3 regions of the Cupriavidus sp. 01L46 genome follow, and region 3 is predicted to be linked to each of the others. Evidence: predicted binding sites of a transcription regulator. Region 3 holds the regulator's gene; each other region holds the start of a gene.
The links. Region 3 encodes NrdR, which represses ribonucleotide reductase genes. Its sites were predicted from a motif close to CACNANATNTNGTG; they were not measured.
Positions count from the first base shown of each region.

Region 1: a site for NrdR is predicted at 2,614-2,627, ahead of AC1DS3_RS33160 (ribonucleoside triphosphate reductase). Genes of this name have one in related genera too.
Region 2: a site for NrdR is predicted at 1,991-2,004, ahead of AC1DS3_RS13690 (ribonucleoside-diphosphate reductase subunit alpha). Genes of this name have one in related genera too.

Region 1 covers NZ_JBFTSF010000326.1:695-5,169, forward strand. Annotated here, with positions in the region: gene AC1DS3_RS33150 (anaerobic ribonucleoside-triphosphate reductase activating protein) at 1-262, opposite strand, end outside; gene nrdD (anaerobic ribonucleoside-triphosphate reductase) at 246-458, opposite strand; gene AC1DS3_RS33160 (ribonucleoside triphosphate reductase) at 524-2,554, opposite strand; gene nirK (copper-containing nitrite reductase) at 2,712-4,211, opposite strand; partial or broken gene AC1DS3_RS33170 (cbb3-type cytochrome c oxidase subunit I) at 4,253-4,475, opposite strand, start outside.
Region 2 covers NZ_JBFTSF010000064.1:5,998-11,152, forward strand. Annotated here, with positions in the region: gene AC1DS3_RS13690 (ribonucleoside-diphosphate reductase subunit alpha) at 1-1,777, opposite strand, end outside; gene ampD (1,6-anhydro-N-acetylmuramyl-L-alanine amidase AmpD) at 2,280-2,900, opposite strand; gene AC1DS3_RS13700 (sigma-54-dependent transcriptional regulator) at 2,893-4,548, opposite strand; gene AC1DS3_RS13705 (sensor histidine kinase) at 4,668-5,155, opposite strand, start outside.
Region 3 covers NZ_JBFTSF010000254.1:455-5,307, reverse strand. Annotated here, with positions in the region: gene AC1DS3_RS30155 (pilus assembly PilX family protein) at 1-204, opposite strand, end outside; gene AC1DS3_RS30150 (PilW family protein) at 195-1,139, opposite strand; gene pilV (type IV pilus modification protein PilV) at 1,136-1,774, opposite strand; gene nrdR (transcriptional regulator NrdR) at 1,913-2,380, opposite strand; gene glyA (serine hydroxymethyltransferase) at 2,527-3,774, opposite strand; ZMP/ZTP riboswitch at 3,897-3,999, opposite strand; gene ybgC (tol-pal system-associated acyl-CoA thioesterase) at 4,163-4,567, shown strand; gene tolQ (protein TolQ) at 4,564-4,853, shown strand, end outside.

The sequences.
Region 1 (4,475 bases), on a different contig from region 3:
CCACGCCGTCGAGCAGGCCCTGCCGCGTTTGCAGGAAGGCCAGCACGTCCGTCCAGGCGACGGCGGACGGTGCGCCGGCATCCAGCAGGTCCTGGTTGTGGCAATAGCCGCACCGCCAGGGACAGCCCTGGCAGAACACGACGGCGGCCAGACGGCCGGGGAAATCGATCGTGGTCAGCGGCGTCATGCCGCCAACGCGCAACGTGGCCGAGTCGTGCCGGCGCCGGGCCGCCGCCGCGCGTACGTCAGGCGTCGGTGGCATGGGGCTGCGTGAAGAAGCGCCGCTCGCGGTGCTCGCCCTGCTTGCCGGTGTTGAAGCTGGAGACCGGCCGGTGGTAGCCCATCACGCGGGTCCAGACCTCGCAGGGTTGCCGCTCCTCGTCGCGCAGCACGGCGCTGCAAGGTTGGGATGGCGTGGATGGCGAGGATTGAAATTGGTGAGTCGATTGGTGCGTCATCAGATTTACTCCGTCTTGAGAGTGGGTTGAAAAAACAAGGGCACGAGAAGAACGGCTGATCCTGGTCAAGCGGCGATCCGGTCCCGCTTGCGCGCGAGGATCTCTTCATCGCAGCGCGGGCAGAACGGATGCTCGCCGGCGAGGTAACCGTGCGTGGGGCAGATCGAGAACGTCGGCGTCACCGTGATGTACGGCAGGCGAAAGCGCGTCAGCGCGCGCCGCACCAGTTCGCGGCAGGCCTCGCCGCTGGACAGGCGCTCGCCCATATACAGATGCAGCACCGTGCCGCCGGTGTACCTGGACTGCAAGACCTGTTGCCGCGCCAGCGCCTCGAAGGGGTCGTCGGTCCATCCCACCGGCAGTTGCGAAGAGTTTGTGTAGTAGGGCTGTGCCGCCGTGCCGGCCTGGCGGATCTCCGGCCAGCGCTTGCGGTCTTCGCGGGCAAAGCGGTATGTCGCCCCCTCGGCCGGCGTGGCTTCGAGATTGTAGAGATGGCCGGTTTCCTGCTGGAAGGCCACGATGCGCTCGCGCACGTGTTCCAGCAGGCGCAGCGCGAAGGCATGGCCCCATTCCGAGGTGATGTCGTGCAGGTCAGCGGTGAAGTTGCGGATCATCTCGTTGATGCCGTTCACGCCCAGCGTTGAAAAATGATTGCGCAAGGTGCCGAGGTAGCGCTTCGAATAGGGGAACAGCCCCTGATCCATCAGGCGCTGGATCAGCTTGCGCTTGTTCTCCAGGCTCTCTTTGCCCAGTTCGAGCAGACGGTCCAGCGCGCGCAGCAGCGCCGCTTCATCGCCGGCATGCAGGTAGCCCAGGCGTGCGCAATTGACCGTGACCACGCCCACGCTGCCGGTCTGCTCGGCACTGCCGAACAGGCCGTTGCCGCGCTTKAGCAGCTCGCGCAGGTCCAGCTGGAGCCGGCAGCACATGGAGCGCACCATATTTGGCTCCAGCTCCGAGTTGATGAAATTCTGGAAGTACGGCAGCCCGTACCTCGCCGTCATCTCGAACAGCCGCGTGGCATTCTCCGATTCCCACGGAAAATCGCGCGTGATGTTGTAGGTCGGGATGGGGAAGGTAAACACCCTGCCCTTGGCATCGCCCGCCGTCATCACCTCGATATAGGCGCGGTTGATCAGGTCCATCTCTTCCTGCAATTCGCCGTAGGTGAACGGCATCTCCTGGCCGCCGATGACCGGCAGCTGTTCGCGCAGGTCGTCGGGACAGGTCCAGTCGAAGGTCAGGTTGGTAAATGGCGTTTGCGTGCCCCAGCGCGACGGCACGTTCAGGTTGTAGATCAGCTCCTGGATGCACTGGCGCACCTGGGCATAGGACATGGCGTCCTTGCGCACGAATGGCGCCATATAAGTGTCGAACGACGAGAACGCCTGCGCACCGGCCCATTCGTTCTGGAGCGTGCCGAGAAAATTGACGATCTGCCCCACGGCCGACGACATGCGCCTGGCCGGCCCCGCTTCCACCTTGCCCGGCACGCCGTTGAAGCCCTCATGCAGCAGCGTGCGAAGCGACCAGCCGGCACAGTAGCCGCTGAGCATGTCGAGATCGTGGATATGGATATCGCCGTTGCGGTGGGCCTCGCCGATTTCCGGCGCGTAGACATGGGACAGCCAGTAATTGGCGGTAACCTTGCCCGCCACGTTCAGGATCAGCCCGCCCAGCGAGTAGCCCTGGTTGGCATTGGCATTGACGCGCCAGTCCGCCTTGCTCAGGTATTCGTTGATCGACGCCTCCACGTCGACCAGGGCCTTGCGGTCCTCGCGCAACCTGGCGTGCTGGCCACGATAGGCAATAAACGCGCGCGCCGTGTTGCTGTAGTTGGCGGCAATCAGCACCTGCTCGGCCACATCCTGAATCTGCTCGACACCGGGTGTCTGGTCATGGAAGCGGTGCGCCAGGACCCTGCACACCTGCTCGGCCAGGCTGGCTGCCTGCGCTTCGCCGAATTCGCCGGCCGCGGCGCCGGCGCGGCGCAATGCGGACCGGATGCGCTCGATGGCGAAAGCGGTTCTTTCTCCATCGCGCTTGACGACCTCCCCGGGCAGGCTGGCAACGACGGCTTCCGTACTGTGTTCCATATCTTCTCCCAACAGCATTCACATTCACACTAGATGTGGGATAGAGCGTACCGGGCAAACACTATATGTAGATTGACGGCGGGCAAGCGTATGCCATCTTTTCCAGTCTTTTCCAGTCTTTGCCGGCGGCACGGGAGTCCGCGCCGCCGGACTGGCTTCAGCGCGTAGTGCCCTCCCGGTAGATCGCCGGGTCGGCCTTGCCGGCGACATCCAGCACGCCGACCAGGCCCTTGCCGGCACGGGACAGCGCATGGTCCACCAGCAGGTAGCTGCCGGGGTACTGCACTTTCAGCTCGACGATCGTGGCGCCGCCGGGCGGCACCAGGGTGGTCTGCACATCGTGCTTGATGCTGCTCAGCGAGCCCTCGCTGTAGACCGTATCGAATACCTCGCCGATCACGTGGAACGATGACACCTTGTTGGGACCGCCCACGCCGAAATAGATGCGCACCGTCTCACCCACGTTGGCAAGCAGCTTGTGGGTCTTGGACAGCGAGCCGACCGCGCCGTTGAAGACGTAGTAATCCGGCAGCTCGGCGGCCATCTTTTCGAGGTCGGCTTCCTGGTGCACGGGCGCGCCATGCGGCCGCGTGGTGTACATCTCGCCCTGCATCACGTAGTACTCGCGATCGACCTTCGGCAAGCCACCCTCGGGCTCGACCAGGATCATGCCGTACATGCCCGCCGCGATGTGCTGAGGCACCAGCGGCGTCGCGCAGTGGTAAACGTACAACCCCGGATTGAGCGTCTTGAAGGTGATCGTCTTCTCCTGCCCCGGCGCCACCTGCGTATGCGCGCCGCCGCCGTGCCCGCCGGTGACCGCGTGCAGGTCGATGGAGTGGATCATCTTGCTGTCGCGGGCATTGGCCAGCGTCAGCTCGATGGTGTCGCCTACCTTGGCGCGCAGCATCGGCCCGGGCACCTTGCGGTCGAAGGTCCAGTAGGTGAACGAGGTGCCATCGTCGAGATGCCCGGCCAGCTCGACCGTCTCCATGCGGTACTTCAGTGTCTGCGGGGCGCGCGCGCCGATGGGCGCGGGCACGGCGGCGGGATCACCCGCGACGCTGACGGCGGCCGGGTCGGGTGCGCGCGGCGACGCTGCCGCCACGGTGTACAGGGCAGTGGCCGAGCGGCCGGCCTCGCCCTGCGCCGAGGCGGGCGTGCTGGCCGTGCCGCCGACCTCGAACACGCCTTCCATGCCGATCTGCCGGTGGCCGGCCACGGTGCAGATGTAGACGAACTTGCCCGGCTGCGTCACGGTAAAGCGCAATGTCGCCGGGCCGGTGGCGGCGCTGAAACGCTTGGATGCGACGTTCAGCCCGGGAATGGCGAGGTCATGTTCGGCACCCTCGCCGCTGGCGATGGAGATCTCCACCGTATCGCCGACTTCCGCGCGCAGTACGGGGTTGACCTTGCCCGCCTGGTCGACGAACACCATCTTGCCGTCGACGATATTGGTTTGCAGGTCGTAGCGCTTGAGGCCAGCCTGCGCGACACCGACCGGTCCACGATCGTCAGGCGCTTGCCCGGGTGCGGCCGCCAGGCCGCCCGTGGACAGTGTGCCCGCCAGCACTGCGGCGGCAATGGAAATGGAAACGGGAGAGAAGAAGCGGCGTGTTTTCATGATGATGTTGTTCTTGTTGTTGACTTCAACCAAAGCGGGTTGCCGCGGCAGGTCCGCCGCAACCCGCTGCCTGCTCACTGTTGCGCTGCGTTCAGGCGCCTTTCCGGCGCAGTCAGCGCCGGTGCCTTGCCGGCGAGGCCCAGTACCACTTGCAGCGCCATCGAGAGCGCGCCGGCGATGAACACCACGTCGCCGAAGGTGCGCACCCAGCGCAGCGTCTGCAGGATGGGCTGCTGCATGAAGGCCTCGCTGCGCGCATACCACAGCCCCTGGCTGACGCTGGCGTGGAACTGGATG
Region 2 (5,155 bases), on a different contig from region 3:
GCGTGATTTCCGTGCACAGGTTGGAGCTGTGCACCACGCCCACGTGCTGCTGCGGGCTGCGGATGTTGCACGGATCCTTGAAGGTGATCCAGGGATGGCCGGTCTCGAACAGCATGCCCAGCATCTTGCGCCACAGCTGCATGGCGGGGATCTTCTTGAACAGCTTGAGCTCGCCGCGGGCGGCCTTGGCTTCGTAGCCCAGGTAGGCTTGTTCGAATGCCTTGCCGACCAGGTCATGCAGATCCGGGCAGGTCGCGGGCGAGAACAGGGTCCATTCGCCGGCTTCCATCACACGCTTCATGAACAGGTCGGGAATCCAGTTCGCCGTGTTCATGTCGTGGGTGCGGCGGCGATCGTCGCCGGTGTTCTTGCGCAGCTCGAGGAATTCCTCGATGTCCAGGTGCCAGGTTTCCAGGTAGGCGCAGACCGCGCCCTTGCGCTTGCCGCCCTGGTTGACCGCCACGGCGGTGTCGTTCACCACCTTCAGGAACGGCACCACGCCTTGCGACTTGCCGTTGGTGCCCTTGATGTGCGAGCCGAGGGCGCGCACATTGGTCCAGTCGTTGCCCAGGCCGCCGGCGAACTTCGACAGCAGCGCGTTTTCCTTCAGCGCCTCGTAGATGCCTTCCAGGTCGTCCGACACGGTGGTCAGGTAGCACGACGACAACTGCGAGCGGCGGGTGCCCGAGTTGAACAGGGTCGGCGTGGACGACATGAAGTCGAACGACGACAGCAGCTGGTAGAACTCGATGGCACGGGCTTCGCGGTCCTTCTCGCCCAGCGCCAGGCCCATCGCCACGCGCATGAAGAATGCCTGCGGCATTTCGATGCGGGTCTCGTCGATGTGCAGGAAGTAACGGTCGTACAGGGTCTGCAGGCCCAGATAGTTGAACTGGAAGTCGCGCTGGGCGTCCAGTGCCGCACCCAGGCGGACCAGGTCATAGGTGGCCAGCTTCTCGTCCAGCAACTCGGCTTCGATGCCGCGCGCGATGAACTTGGGGAAGTAGTCGGCGTAGCGCGACACCATCTCGGTCTGGGTCACTTCGGCGCCCAGGATTTCCTTGCGGATGGTGTGCAGCAGGATACGCGCGGTGACCTGGCTGTAGGCCGGGTCCTTTTCGATCAGGGTACGCGCGGCCAGGATGGCGGAGTCGTAGACCTGGGTCATCGGCACGCCGTCGTACAGGTTCTTCAGCGTTTCCTTGAGGATCGGCTCGGCGCTGACGGCGTCGCCAAGGCCCGAGCAGGCGTTGTCGATCAGGCCATGCAGCGCGCCCAGGTCCAGCACGCGGGCCACGCCCGCATCGGTCACGTTGAACGTGGCGCCGCCTTCCTGCACGCGGGCCACCGCCTGGGCGTTTGCCTGGGCGCGTTCCTGGGTGCGCTTCTCGCGGTACAGCACGTAGGCACGGGCCACTTCATGCTCGCCCGAGCGCATCAGCGCAAGCTCAACGTGATCCTGCACGTCTTCGATATGGAAGGTGCCGCCGTTAGGGCGGCTGCGCAGCAGCGCGCGGACCACATTCTGGGTCACTTGCTCGACCACTTCGCGCACACGCGCCGAAGCGGCGCCCTGCCCGCCGTTGACGGCGAGGAAGGCCTTGGTCACCGCCACCGAGATCTTGCTCGGCTCGAACGCCACGACGGCGCCGTTACGTCGGATGATCTTGTAGTCCTGGTAGCTGCCAGCGGCGGCAGTAGCGGGGCTCGACTGCGTGTTCGCTGCTGCACCGGCGGCGCTTGCGCCGGTGGAGATTTCGTTCTGGGCTGTCTGCATGAGGAACTCCTGTTCTGACCCGTGTTTTATGAGTGACAAAGAGTCCCGGGCAAAATGCGCAAAAAGGCTCAGACACGCCGGCCGGTCTTACCCGGGAGGGCGCGCTGCTATTGCTGGATTCTGCTGGGACTCTTGTGATGCGCCGGCCCTTCGGCGGACCGCAGCCATTGCTGCGGCGGTAACTGCACACCTAGGCCGGCTCCCCGAAAGCACCACTAGATCTAGTGGTCGATGCGAAAAACTGGACTAAGTATAGTGAAACGGGGCGGATTCACCAGTCTTGACAAGCGCTTTTTTGGCGCGAATTCCAGTGCTGGCGCAGCATGCGGCGCTGCGCCATACCCGCTAGCCCAAGAGACGCAAGGGAATCCGCCCGGCGGTTCGTTACCGCACCATGACGCGAAATTTTTTTGATTGACCTGACCTCTTCGATAGGCGCGGACTTTATCAGGGTTTTCCCCAGATMACGGCTATCCCCTAGACCTGGCTTGTTGCCCTTGCCTCAGGGCTGTGCTTTGCGGTAAGGCAGTTGTGCGGGCGCCACGCCGGCCGCGGCGGCAAAGCCCGCCCAGTCGAAATGTGGCCCCGGATCCGTCTTGCGCCCTGGCGCGATATCGCTGTGCCCCGCCACGGCCCGCACCGGATAGGTGCCTAGCAGGGCATGCACCAGCGCGGCGGTGGTGTGGTATTGGGCCAACGTGAACGGCTGGTCGTCGCTGCCTTCGACCTCGATGCCGATGGAGAAGTCGTTGCACCGGGGCCGGCCGAAGAACTCGGACTGGCCTGCGTGCCAGGCTCGGTCCAGGCAAGACACGAACTGGACCAGCTCGCCCTCTCGCGTCACCAAGAAATGCGCCGACACCTGCACTTGATAGATTGTCTCGAAAAACGGATGGCGGGACGGGTCGAGACGGTTCAGGAAAAAGGCTTCGATATCGCCGCTGCCGAACTGTCCGGGCGGCAGGCTGATGTTGTGGATCACCACCAGGTCCACCGGCGTGTGCGCGGGCCGGGCGTCGAAATTGGGCGACGGCACGCGCCGCGCCGCGGGCACCCAGCCTGCCGGGTCGGGGACGAATGACGAGTTTGGCGCCAACCTGGCGGCCGGGTCGTGGTCAGGCATCGCGATCTCCATCTGCCGCCAGCAGCCCGTCGCGCAGCGCTTCGCTGGTTTCGGCGGCACCGTCGGCCGGGTCGTCTCGGCCCTCGCGGATGCCAAGCTGCTGGRTACGGTAGCGCAGCTGGCGAAAGCTCAAGCCCAGCAGCGGCGCGGCGGCTGTCCGGTTGAAGCCGGTCTGCTGCAGCGCCTGCAGGATCAGGTCGCGCTCGAGCGCTTCGAGCCGGCCTGGCAGGTCGATCGGGAAGATGGCACGGCAAGCGTGCGCGGGCGGCGCAAACAGATCGGGCTGCGCGCCGCCCCGGGATTCGGCCCGCGCATCGGACGCAAGCTCCTGCATGGTGTCGGGCCGCAAGCCGGGCGATGCCGGCGCGGCGGCCGGCGCAGCCGTCGTAGCCGGGTAGGCGTGCGGCGCGGGCGGGCGTGGCATGGCCGTATGGCCCATGCCGGCGTCCATCTGGCCCAGGTCGTCCACCTCGATGGTATTGCCCTCGGCGAAGGCATAGGCGCGCTCGAGCAGGTTCTCCAGCTCGCGCACATTGCCCGGGAACGGATAGTCGGACAGCCGCTGCAGCGCGGCCGCCGCCAGCCGCTTGGGATGGGGATCGCCATAGCGCACCGCCAGGTGCTCCAGGATGGCGCTGGCCAGCACCGGGATATCCTCGCGCCGCTCGCGCAGCGTGGGCATGCGCAGCGCCAGCACGTTGAGGCGGTAGAACAGGTCCTGGCGGAACTGGCCGGAGGCGACCAWCGCGGAAAGATCCTTGTGGCTGGCACACAGCACCCGCACGTCCACGCTCTCCTCGCGGCTCGCGCCGATCTTGCGCACGCGCCGCTCCTGCAGCACGCGCAGCAGCTTGACCTGCATCGCCAGCGGCAGGTCCGCCACCTCGTCGAGCAGCAGCGTGCCGCCATTGGCAGCCTGGAAGAAGCCGCCGCGCTCGGCGTCGGCCCCGGTGAAGGCGCCTTTCACATGGCCAAAGAACTCCGACTCCATCAGGGTCTCTGGGATGGCGCCGCAATTGACCGCGATAAAGGGATGCGCTGCGCGCGCGCTGACCGCGTGGATGGCGCGCGCCGCGCGCTCCTTGCCACTGCCGGACTCGCCGCTGATGACGATCGGCGCCATGCTGCGCGCCAGCCGCGAGAGCGAGCGGCGCACCTCATGCATGGCCGGAGAATGGCCGGGCAGCAGGTTGACGGCGCGGTCCACGGTTTCGTGCGCCCCGCTGCCGCCATCACCGCCCTCGGCACCCTCGGCGCCGTCACGCTGCTGGCGCCCCAGCGCATTCAGGATCAGGCTGCGCAGCTGGTCCAGCGAGACCGGCTTGGCGATGTAGTCGAAGGCGCCCGCCTTGAGCGCCTCCACGGCATTGTCGGCGCTGCCGTAGGCGGTGATCACTGCCACCGGCACCCGCTCCGGCGCGCTCGAGAGCTGGCGCACGATATCGATGCCAAGCCCGTCGCCCAGCCGCATGTCGGTCAGTACCAGGCTATAGCGGCGCGCGGCGAGCTGCTGGCGCGCCTCGGCCAGCGAGCCGGCCAGCACCACATCGTGGCCCATGCGGCGGATCGAGATATCGAGCAGTTCTCGCAGGTCGGCCTCGTCGTCGATGACGAGAATCGGATCGGGGCCTGGCGTCTTGAGGGGCATGGGTCTGCGTCTGGCGATCTGGCGAAGTGACGAAATGGCGAAATGGCGAAGTGGCGAAATGGGGCCGGGGCGGCGACTGAACGCGGTGCTGATCGGGTGGCCGGGCACGCCGGCGCGGCTCAGCCACCCGCGCTGTCCGGCGCTTCGATGCGCAAGGTCAGGACAAAGGCCTTGGCCGGCAGTGTATCGCGTGCGGCGGGCGCCAGCATGCCGGTCTGCGCCAGCAGCGCGTCGATCGAAATGGTGCCGTAGCGCACCTGGGCGTCGTTGGCGCCGCATAGCTCGCGCGCCATGAACAGCCCGAGGCCGGTGCCCTGGGCGTTGCTGGTAAAGAAGGGCTCGAACAAGGTGCGCTGGTGCTCGCGCGACACCTCGACGCCATCGTTCCAGACGATCAGCTCGGCATGGTGCTGGTCCAATGCATGGGCCAGCAGGCGGATCGCGCCGGGCAGGCGGCTGCAATAGCGCCAGGCGTTGTCGAGCAGGTTGCCAAGCACCTGCTGCAACTGGGAGGCATCGAAGATGACCGGGCGTGCCACGTCCACCGTGAGCCGGATGGCATTGGCGTTGATCTCGGCCGGACGCGGCACGCGCCGCGCGCCGACCG
Region 3 (4,853 bases):
GTCCATTTCGGCATCGCGCAAGGCGGCCTCAGCTGCCTGGAACGCAATCTCGAAATCGCGTTGATTGCGGGTCGTGCGTTTTGAGTCCAGCGCCAGTCTCGCGCCACCCAGTGCCAGCACGGATATGACGAGCAGCATGATCAGCGCGGTGATCAGGGCAAAGCCGCTGGCTGGATATTTCACTGCTGGATGGGTCAGAGGCACGAAGGGTCTCCCTGCATGCAACTCAGGTAGTTGCGCACTTGTACCGTCGCCGTGAACAGGCGGCGCGCGGATTGTGGGTCTTGAGTCGGCGTGAACGTGCCGTCGGCGCCGTTGTACATGGAACCGAAGAGCTGGATCGCGGGCTGCCCGGAACTGTCTGCGCTTGCATTGTCGCTGCGCACGACCAAAGCTACTTTCAGCGCATAGATGCGTGCCCACTCGGCTGCGCCGACTTGGCTGGCGGGAACGAACTTGTCGGCCACTTCATCGTCATCTGTGGATATGCCGTAGAGCACCTGCAAGTTCTCTACGCCCGGGACAAGTTGCTGCGCGACAAAGGTAGACGTCTCCTTGCCGGATGCGCGCCGCCGGTATTTGCACATCAGATAGGGCAGGCCATCGGCGCCGTTCTGCACATAGAGAATGGAGAGTCCGCGCTGACTTGCCGCACTATCGATGTTGGACGGCGCGGCGACGGCTTGTCCGGAGCAATCCACCATGGACCCATCGCTCACGGTCGGGTCAGCCGCCGTCCCGACGCCGAAGAATCGAGTCAGCAAAACGTCGCTGCCATTGACGGTGGCGCCAGCATCGCAACCCAGCGTCTCGTTGTCCGAGGGAGTTGAACAGCTGTCCAGTCCCATCAGCATCTGCGAGCTGATCTGCATTGAGCCACCATCGCTGGCCGGAGGCGTGTAGGCAATCTGACGCAACATTCGTGAAACGACGCCGATCGCGAACTGACCGCGCTCCTCGAGGTTGGCGCTGTCATTGATGCCGCTATAGGTGCTGCGGGTCAGTAGGTAAAAGGAAGTGGATGCAACCAGCACCAGCATGCCAAGCGTCAGCGCAACCATCATCTCGACCATGGAGAAGCCTGGGCTTCGCTGGCGACGACGGGATGGTTGTCCGGAGCCGGCCATCAGCGTTTTCAATTGCTAACTCCCGGGTTGGCCACAATAACAATTTGTGGCGTTGCCGAGCCGTCGGCGGCTTGCGTGTCTGGCATGGTTGTACCGGTCGCGACATCTACCCCCGGCTTGTCGGCGAATCGAGATACCCAGCCCATCTTGATGACGATCGGGCTATCGTTGGCTTGGCCCGTGCCGCCGGCCGTGGCGTTGCACGCCCAGGTGTAGCCTGCGGAGGTGGAATAGATGCTGGAGTCCCGGCAGATTACCGCACGCCCGCCTGGCAGGGCCGTCTGGACGCGTCGCGTCCATTCGGCCAAATCGAACGTGACCATGTTGGCTGCGCAAACCGGGCTGCCGGACGTGCATGGGGTGGTAAAGAAATTGGCGCCCGTCGGCACCGCCGGTGCGCCGATGCTCGTGTCGAAGAAGTAGCTGCTGTTACTGGCGAGCATTTGGGCGCTGTTAGCCCGCATGCGGTCTGCCATATCGCTGGCGAGCTGCAGTGCCAGCGTGTCATAGGACGCTTGTTGGGAGAATCGAAATGATTTGATAAGAAGATTTGCCACGCCGAGCACGCCGATGGCGAGCACGACGATTGCCACCAATGCTTCGAGCATGGTGAAGCCGGCCGTCCCCCGACAGCTTGACTGACCCATCTTGACCCTTGTCCGAAAAGACTACGTTCTTTTGGCTTCGTTCTATTTTTTTCTGCAAACCAGGTGGGAGTATAGATATAAGAGTTGCCACCTAGGACACAGTTTGGGGAGAATTAAACAACGTCCTCGTTACTTTTTCTACTGCTTCCGTGGGGTGGACGCCGAAAATTCGTCCAGCATGTCGCGGAATTCCGACACGTCCTCAAAGCTCCGATACACCGAAGCAAAGCGGATATAAGCAATTTTGTCCAACCGGCGCAGCTCGCGCATGACCAGTTCCCCGACCTGGCTGCTGGGGATTTCCTTCTCGCCGAGGGCGAGCAGTTTCTCTTCGATGCGGGTGATGGAGGCGTCGATGGCTTCAGCCGAGACCGGGCGCTTGCGCAGCGCGAGGCGCATCGAGTCTTTCAGCTTGTCGCGGGTATAGTCCGCGCGGGAGCCGTTTTTCTTGACGATGGCGGGGAAGAACAGCTCGATCCGCTCATAGGTGGTGAAGCGGCGGTCGCAGGATTCACAGCGGCGGCGGCGGCGCACCGTATCGCCTTCTTCCGACATGCGCGTGTCCAGGACCTGGGTGTTGGAATGGGCGCAAAAAGGGCATTTCATGCCTGACCACCTCGAAGTTTGAGCCGGGGCGCGTGCCGCGCAGGCAGCGTTTTGTCATTCTGTGTCGCGCCGGGCTGGGTTGGCAAGGCCCGCCGCAGGCGCGGCGGGGCTGCRGGCCACCCGCGCGTGGCGGGTGGCGCTGGGCTTTAGCCGTAGACCGGGAAACGCTTGGTCAGGGCTGCCACTTGCTCGCGCACGCGCGCGATGTTGGCCAGGTCGTGCGGGTTTTCCAGCACGTCGGCGACGAGGTTGGCCACCAGGCGGGCTTCTTCTTCCTTGAAGCCGCGGGTGGTCATGGCCGGCGAGCCCAGGCGGATGCCCGAGGTGACGAACGGCTTTTCCGGGTCGTTGGGGATGGCGTTCTTGTTGACGGTGATGTGTGCCTCGCCCAGGACCTTTTCGGCTTCCTTGCCCGTGATCTGCATGGCGCGCAGGTCGACCAGCATGACGTGGCTTTCGGTGCGGCCGGAGACGATGCGCAGGCCGCGCTCGATCAGCGTTTCGGCCAGCACGCGGGCGTTCTTGACCACTTGCTGCTGGTAGGTCTTGAACTCGGGCGACAGGGCTTCCTTGAACGCCACTGCCTTGCCGGCGATCACGTGCATCAGGGGGCCGCCCTGGATGCCGGGGAAGATGGCCGAGTTGATGGCCTTCTCGTGCTCGGCCTTCATCAGGATCACGCCACCGCGCGGGCCGCGCAGGCTCTTGTGGGTGGTGGTGGTGACAAAGTCGGCGTGCGGCACCGGGTTGGGGTACACGCCGGCGGCGATCAGGCCGGCGTAGTGGGCCATGTCGACCATGAACAGGGCGCCGATGGACTTGGCTACTTTGGAGATGCGTTCGAAGTCGATGCGCAGGGCGAAGGCCGAGGCGCCGGCGATGATCAGCTTGGGCTTCTTTTCCTGCGCCAGCTTTTCCAGCGCGTCGTAGTCGATGTCTTCGTTGGCGTCCAGGCCGTAGCTGACCACGTTGAACCATTTGCCGCTCATGTTGAGCGCCATGCCGTGGGTCAGGTGGCCGCCTTCGGCCAGGCTCATGCCCATGATGGTGTCACCCGGCTTCAGGGCGGCGAAGAACACGCCCTGGTTGGCCTGCGAGCCGGAGTTGGGCTGCACGTTGGCGGCTTCGGCGCCGAACAGTTGCTTGACGCGGTCGATGGCCAGTTGCTCCACGACGTCGACGTACTCGCAGCCACCGTAGTAGCGCTTGCCGGGATAGCCTTCGGCGTACTTGTTGGTCAGTTGCGAGCCTTGCGCAGCCATCACGGCCGGCGAGGTGTAGTTTTCCGAGGCGATCAGCTCGATGTGCTCTTCCTGGCGCTGGTCTTCCTTCTGGATGGCGGCAAAAAGCTCGGGGTCGATCTGGTCGATCGTATAGCGGCTGCGTTCGAACATGGCGAAAACTCGTCTGAAAAAAGGGGAATTCCGAATGGCTTCGGGGTAGGGCGCGCGGGGAAGGCACAGGCGACCGGCGCCGGTCGCGTTAGCTATCCGGCGCAGGGCGCACCCTGCTTCCCATTCGCTGCCCAGGCGAGCGGCAGGCGCTTGAAACATCGCGCCAGAGAACTTTGCGCTTCCTCGTGGTAGTACCCACTGACTTCGCCAGTCGCGCAAGATGGAATGGTTGGCGGCAGTTTAACGCGAGGCGCTGGCTCGCTGCAAGACGGTGCTGTGGGGGGCCTGAGACCGAAAGTCAATGCCTTGTCTGTCAGGCCATGTAATTGTTGTAATGTCAGGCAAGGGTTTACACCGGGTCGGGCCGGCTGCCGTTACAATCGCGGCCATGAGCAACAATGTGTGGGCCTTGCGGGTGTACTGGGAAGACACCGACGCGGGCGGCGTAGTGTTCTACGCCAATTACCTCAAGTTCTTCGAGCGCGCCCGTACCGAGTGGCTGCGCTCGCTTGGCATCGAACAGCAAGCGCTGGCCGATGAGACCGGCGTCGTCTTCATCGTCAGAAGCACGGCGGTGGACTACAATGCCCCCGCCCGTCTGGACGACTTGCTTGAGATCCGGACACAGATTGAACGGGTTGGCCCGGCGTCGGTCCAATTCGCCCAAGAAGCGTGGCGTGGTGAGCAATTGCTGGCTACTGGCGCCATCCGGGTTGGGTGTGTTGATCGTAGCACATTTCGCCCGACTCCCATTCCCGCTCCCGTCCTTGCAACCATCAAGACCGCTCGATGAATCCCGTGACCGTCACGCAAGACCTGTCGATCATTTCGCTGGTGCTGCACGCCAGTGTGCTGGCACAGGCCGTCATGGCCCTGCTGCTGGTGATGTCCCTGTTCTCGTGGACATATATCTTCCGCAAGCATTTCTCCCTGCGCGCCGCGCGGACCCAGACCGAGGGGTTCGAGCGCGACTTCTGGGCCGGCGGCGACCTGCAGGCCCTATATCAGAGCGCAGCCAACAATCGTCACAACACCGGCGCGCTGGAACGGATCTTTGAATCCGGCATGGGCGAGTACCT